Regions from separate parts of the Pseudomonas sp. GZD-222 genome, predicted to be linked through region 2. Evidence: predicted binding sites of a transcription regulator. Region 2 holds the regulator's gene; each other region holds the start of a gene.
What was found. Region 2 encodes FliA, which starts transcription of late flagellar genes. Its sites were predicted from a motif close to CTAAAGTTTNNNNNNNNNNNGCCGNTAA; they were not measured.

Region 1 (2,265 bases), on a different contig from region 2:
GATCAGGCGCTTGGCGATAAGCGGACGAGCGATGGAAGTACCCAGCAGGTACTCACCTTCATAAACGGTGTTGGCGCGGAACATCGGGAATACGAAGTCGCGTACGAACTCTTCGCGCAGGTCATCGATGTAGATTTCTTTCACACCCATTGCCTGAGCCTTGGCGCGGGCCGGTTCGACCTCCTCGCCCTGCCCCAGATCGGCGGTGAAAGTCACCACTTCACAGTTGTAGGTATCCTGCAGCCACTTGAGAATCACCGAAGTATCAAGGCCGCCGGAATACGCCAGTACGACCTTTTTTACGTCCGCCATGCCATCACTCCACGGGGTTGTACGGAAAGCCGTCGATTCTACCGGCCTTGCCGCAAAAATTACAGTGGGGCGACAGCTTGTGACGACAAAGCGACAGGAACTGTCGAGAGCGCGACGGACGGTCGCACCTCAGGACTTGATCGACGGCTTGCCAGTATCCGTTTGCGCCGCTGGGGCCGTTGGTGTTTCCGGGGCTTTTTCTGACGCAGTTTCAACCGGGGTTACACGATCAAGCTGAATATTCACCCGGCGATTGCGGGCGCGGTTGGCGGCCGAGTTGTTGGCGGCCAGCGGGTAGCGCTCACCGTGAAAACGCACGCTGATCTGATCTTCAGGAATGCCGTGCGCTTTAAGGTACTCCATCACTGCCAATGCACGACGCCGGGACAGGTCACGGTTGGTCAGGCGATTGCCACTGTTGTCGGAATGACCATCGAGTTCAATGCGATTGACCGTAGGATCGGCCTTGAGAAACTCCAGGATCACATCCAGGCGCGCCTTGGCACTGGCGTCCAGATCGATACCGCCGCCCGGGAAACCGACCCGCCCCTGACGCACCTGATCGTAGTTCATTGGCAGCAGCTTAGCGGCGCAGACCTGATAATCCCCATAGGCCTTGCTGAATTTCACCGGTAACAAGCGCACTTCCATCGTCCGCCCGGCTTCGCCGGCATAGTTGCGCACCACGGTGCTGCGACCGTCAAGCAAGCCATTGATCAGACGACTGGCCTGGCCTTGGGAGCTGGTAAACAGTACGCCGTTGCGCGCCATACGCACCGAGCCCAGATTGATGTCGCCGCGGCCGGGCTGCCAAGGCGCCGCGGCGGCAAGCAAGGTTGCCGAACCTGTGCCCAGCACATTGCTGCTCGAGCGCAATTGAAAGGTGGCCTGTTCTCCGGCACGACGTACGAATTCACCACTGCCGAAATCGGTAATCGGCTGGACCAGGCGGCATTCGAACTGATCGCCTTCGACCTTCCACTCAATATTCTCCAGACGGGTCTGGAAGGTAAGCGCTGTCGCCGGCAGGCAGACAAACATACTGAGCAGGGTTAGATAACACTGGCGCACGGGCGGCTCCACAGATTTTCACGGTATACCCGCAGGCTATCGGTCAGGCGCGGCAAAACTTGATAGCGAGTGCTCGGCTCCGGCTTTTCCGGTAGCATTCACCTTGAGTTCGACCCGCCTGGAATCCCCAATGTCCGACCGCCTGACCCTCCTGCGTCCCGATGACTGGCACATCCATCTTCGCGATGGCGCTGTCCTGCCCCACACCGTTGGCGATGTTGCGCGCACCTTTGCTCGCGCAATCATCATGCCCAACCTGGTACCGCCAGTACGCAATGCCGCCGAAGCTGGCGCCTATCGCGAACGCATCCTGGCCGCACGTCCGGCCGGTAGCCGTTTCGAGCCACTGATGGTGCTGTACCTCACCGACCGTACCCAGCCCGAGGACGTCCGTGCGGCCAAGGCCACTGGCTTCGTGCATGCCGCCAAGCTGTATCCGGCCGGCGCCACGACCAACTCCGACTCCGGCGTGACCAGCATCGACACTATTTTCCCGGTGCTCGAAGCCATGGCCGAAATCGGCATGCCGCTGCTGGTACACGGTGAAGTGACCCGCAGCGAGATCGACGTGTTCGACCGCGAGAAGCTGTTCATCGAAGAACACCTGCGCCGTGTCGTCGAGCGTTTCCCGACCCTGAAAGTGGTCTTCGAACACATCACCACCAGTGACGCCGTGCAGTTTGTCAACGAAGCCCCGGCCAACGTCGGCGCGACCATCACCGCCCAGCATCTGCTGTACAACCGCAACCACATGCTGGTGGGCGGTATTCGTCCGCACTTCTATTGCTTGCCGATCCTCAAGCGCAACACCCACCAGGTGGCCTTGCTTGATGCCGCCACCAGCGGCAGCAGCAAATTCTTCCTCGGCACCGACTCGGCCCC
Region 2 (2,265 bases):
CGCTGCCACTTCACGGCGCAGAAAGCGCTGCCAGTCGGCGCGCAGGTCGCGGGCTTCGTCGCTCAATTCGTGGAGCACCGGAGTGCTCTCCTCGACCAGGTCCATGGTGCGGTTCGCCGCGCCCTCGGTCAGCTTGACCACATAGGACAAACGTTCGGTCGCATCGGTGATCTGCGAGACTTCCTCGGCCTGAGGCATCTGCGGATCGATCTGGAAACTGACGATCGCACTGTGCAACTCACGCGTGAGTTTGCCCACTTCCTGGTACAGGCCTCGGTCACGGGTCTGGTTCAGCTGATGGATAAGTTGCACCGCGTCGCCAAATTTGCCTCGTTCGAGGCTGTCGACCAGTTCGTGGGCGTGCTTCTTGAGTGTTGACTCGAAGCCGTCCAACGATGAATGTGTTTGCTCCATAGCGCCCCCGTGGCGAGTCTCAGCTATTGACGCGCTCGAAGATCTTCTCGATCTTTTCTTTCAGCACCTGGGCAGTGAACGGCTTGACCACATAGCCGTTGACGCCGGCCTGGGCCGCTTCGATGATCTGCTCGCGCTTGGCTTCGGCAGTCACCATCAGCACCGGCAGGTGCTTGAGACGCTCGTCGGCACGCACTTTGCGCAACAGGTCGATACCGGACATGCCAGGCATGTTCCAGTCAGTCACGAGAAAATCGAAATGACCGCTTTCGAGCATCGGCAGCGCCGTGTTGCCGTCGTCGGCTTCCTGGGTGTTGGTGAAGCCCAGGTCACGCAACAGGTTCTTGATGATCCGCCGCATCGTCGAAAAATCGTCGACGATGAGGATTTTCATGTCTTTGTTCAATTAGACCTCCAAGCAGTCTTTAACGCGCTCAGCGCGGAACGCGCATTCAATCAATTCGGGCACTACATTTGGCGACTGCATTGAACCTGCGTTCAACGCGCCCGCCATTCCCCCAGGCGGCCACGCAAACGCGCCGCGCACTGGCTGTGCAACTGGCTGACGCGCGACTCGCTGACACCGAGGACCTCACCGATTTCCTTGAGGTTCAGCTCTTCGTCGTAGTACAGCGCCAACACCAGACGCTCACGCTCAGGCAGGTTGGCGATGGCATCGGCCAGGGCTGCCTGAAAGCGCTCGTCTTCCAGATCGCGCGAAGGCTCGAGCTGGGCACTGGCGCCATCCTCGTGCAGGCCTTCATGTTCGCCGTCCTGCAACAGGTCGTCGAAACTGAACAGGCGGCTGCCCAGGGTGTCATTCAAAATCCCGTAGTAATCATCGAGACTCAATTGAAGTTCGGCAGCAACCTCGTGATCTTTAGCGTCACGACCGGTTTTTGCTTCAATTGCACGAATCGCGTCACTGACCATGCGGGTATTACGGTGAACCGAGCGCGGTGCCCAGTCGCCCTTGCGTACTTCGTCAAGCATTGCGCCGCGGATCCGGATGCCGGCATAGGTCTCGAAGCTGGCACCCTTGCTCGCGTCGTACTTGTTGGCGACTTCAAGCAGGCCAATCATGCCGGCCTGGATCAGATCCTCCACCTGCACACTGGCGGGCAAGCGGGCCAGCAGGTGATAGGCGATACGCTTGACCAGTGGTGCATAACGCTCGATCAACTCGCACTGGCTATCACGTGAAGCCTTGCTGTACATCCGGTATCCGCTGGCATTCATAGCACCGGTCCCGCGCTTGTCGGTTGCACCAGGCGCTCGACAAAAAATTCCAGGTGACCTCGTGGGTTGGCAGGCAGCGGCCAGGTATCGACCTTCTGAGCAATGGCCTTGAACGCCAGCGCGCACTTGGAACGCGGAAAGGCTTCATAGACCGCTCGCTGCTTCTGCACCGCCTTGCGCACACATTCGTCGTAAGGCACCGCGCCGACGTATTGTAGGGCGACGTCAAGGAAGCGATCTGTGACCTTGGTCAACTTGGCGAACAGGTTGCGCCCTTCCTGAGGGCTCTGCGCCATGTTGGCCAGGACGCGGAAACGGTTCATACCGTAATCGCGGTTGAGCAGTTTGATCAGGGCGTAGGCGTCGGTGATCGAGGTGGGCTCGTCGCACACCACCAGCAGCACCTCTTGTGCGGCACGGACAAAACTGACTACCGAGTCACCAATACCTGCAGCGGTATCGATCACCAGAACGTCGAGGTTGTCGCCGATCTCGCTGAACGCCTGAATCAGGCCAGCGTGCTGCGCGGGCGCCAGGTGCACCATGCTCTGCGTACCGGACGCAGCGGGCACGATACGCACGCCCCCCGGCCCCTGCAGCAGCACATCGCGC
Region 3 (2,265 bases), on a different contig from region 2:
TTTTTTCCGGTAGCTGAAAAACACCGCCATGAGCAGGCCGAAGAGCATGCCCGCGGCCGGAATCGCCATGGCGTGAGTGACATTGACAGCGCTGACATCCACCCCGCTACGGCTGACGTTGGCCAGCAGGATCTCGTTGAGGAAGATGTTGCCAAAGCCCACCGGCAGGAACATGTAAGGCGTGATCAGGCCAAAGGTCATCACGCAGGCCACCAGGCGCCGGTCGATCTGCAACTTGGTCAGCACATAGAGCAGCGGCGGCACCAGCAGCGGAATGAAGGCAATGTGGATTGGCAGGATGTTCTGCGAGGAAATCGCCACTACCAAGAGCAAGCCGATCAGCAACCATTTGACCTTGCCGCCGTCGGCATGCCCCTGCTGGCCAACCATCGCCAGAGCGCGATCGGCCAGGGCGTGGGCCATGCCGGACTTGGCAATCGCCACCGCAAAGGCACCAAGCAAGGCATACGACAAGGCAACCGTGGCACCACCGCCCAACCCACCATTGAATGCCTTGAGCGTGCCTTCGATGCCCAGGCCGCCCACCAGCCCGCCCGCCAGCGCGCCGACGATCAGGGCGATCACCACATGCACGCGGGACAGACTCAATATCAGCATGATGCCGACCGCGGCAATTACTGCATTCATTCCTGTGACCTCTAGAAACCAGACAAAAAGCGACCGATTCGGCGACAAACTGCCCGGGAGCAGTGGCCGAACGACGGGTATTTTTATGGAGGGCGCACACTCTGAAGCAGGCCCCCGCGCTTGTCAAAGTTCAGAGGGCGATGGGTGTCGTAGGAATGACCGAAAACGACGCATTTGAATTGAACGTTTGAATAAAGAAAACGGCGTATCCGCCGATAACGTCGGCAGCCTCAATCTTTTTGGATCAAAGGACTTCGCCATGTCGTTCAGACAACTCTCCATTCAGTGGAAAATCACCCTGCTCGCCGGCTTGTGCCTGGCCAGCATCGTTACCCTGCTGGTGGGCCTTTCGTTGTACCGCATGGGACACAGCTCGGAGCTGGTCAAGACCAGCAGCATGCAGATGCTCACCGAAGCCGCCCAGGGACGCATCGAATCCCAGGGTGAAGTCCAGGCCTTGAACATTCGCCGGCAATTCATGGATGCCTACCAGTACGGTGCCGGTTTCTCCCGCCAGGTCCTGTTCTTGCGAGAGCAGGCGGAAAAGCGCTTTCTCGATGCCTTCGACCTGCGGGAAGATCTGACCCGCCAGGTGCGCGCCGCCCTGCAGGCCAACCCGGACCTGCTCGGCCTGTCGCTGGTGTTCGAACCCAATGCGCTGGACAACAAGGACGAACTGTTCGTCAACCAGGAGCAACTGGGCAGCAACGAAAAGGGCCGCTTTGCCCTGTACTGGTCGCAACCGACCCCGGGCCAGCTGACCTCCATGGCCCTGCCGGAAAAGGACATGGCCGATACCAGCATCGGCCCTAGCGGCGAACCGGCCAACACCTGGTCGGTGTGTCCGCGCACTACGCGCAAGACTTGCGTGATCGAACCCTACTTCTATGCGATTGACGGCCAGCAGGTGCTGATGACCAGCATCGTGTTCCCGTTGATGGTCGCCGACAAGGTGGTTGCCACCCTGTCCATCGATATCAACCTCAACAGCCTGCAGGCCCTGAGCCAACAAGCCAGCCGCAACCTCTACCAGGGCCAGACCCAGGTCAGCATTCTCAGCCCTGCAGGGCTGCTGGCTGGCTATAGCCCGGACGCCAGCAAGCTGGCCCAGCGCCTTGACCAAGTTGACACGGAAAAAGGCGCCGAACTGATTCGCCTGCTGGCCGACAGCACACCACTGCACAGCATTCATCATGAACAGCGTCTGAAAGTGTTGGCCTCCTTTGCTCCGATTCCAGGTGGCAAAGACTGGGGCGTACTGCTTGACGTCCCGGAAAGCGCCCTCACCGGCCCGGCCGAGGCTCTCAAGCAGGAACTCGACCGCAGCAACACCAGCGGCACCCTCATGGAGCTCGGCCTCGGCGCGCTGGCTGCCATCGTTGGCCTGTTGCTGATCTGGCTGATGGCCCGTGGCGTGACCCGGCCGATCCTCGGTGTTGCCGCCATGCTCAAGGATATCGCCAGCGGCGAAGGCGACCTCACTCGTCGCCTGAACTACGACAAACACGACGAGCTGGGCGAGCTGGCCGGCTGGTTCAACCGTTTTCTGGACAAGCTGCAGCCGACCATTGCCGAGGTCAAACGCTCGGTCCAGGCCGCCCGCGATACCGCCGATCA

Region 1: ACO6VD_RS25295 (flagellar protein MotY) is a predicted target of FliA. The motif match lies at 1,420-1,447, and genes of this name have one in related genera.
Region 3: ACO6VD_RS27520 (methyl-accepting chemotaxis protein) is a predicted target of FliA. The motif match lies at 840-867, and genes of this name have one in related genera.

The regions. Positions count from the first base shown of each region.
Region 1 covers NZ_JBMOWO010000133.1:22,700-24,964, forward strand. Annotated here, with positions in the region: gene ACO6VD_RS25290 (argininosuccinate synthase) at 1-312, opposite strand, end outside; gene ACO6VD_RS25295 (flagellar protein MotY) at 442-1,383, opposite strand; gene pyrC (dihydroorotase) at 1,514-2,265, shown strand, end outside.
Region 2 covers NZ_JBMOWO010000071.1:16,618-18,882, forward strand. Annotated here, with positions in the region: gene ACO6VD_RS13295 (protein phosphatase CheZ) at 1-414, opposite strand, end outside; gene ACO6VD_RS13300 (chemotaxis response regulator CheY) at 434-808, opposite strand; gene fliA (RNA polymerase sigma factor FliA) at 913-1,653, opposite strand; gene fleN (flagellar synthesis regulator FleN) at 1,650-2,265, opposite strand, start outside.
Region 3 covers NZ_JBMOWO010000155.1:8,036-10,300, forward strand. Annotated here, with positions in the region: gene ACO6VD_RS27515 (Na+/H+ antiporter family protein) at 1-648, opposite strand, end outside; gene ACO6VD_RS27520 (methyl-accepting chemotaxis protein) at 908-2,265, shown strand, end outside.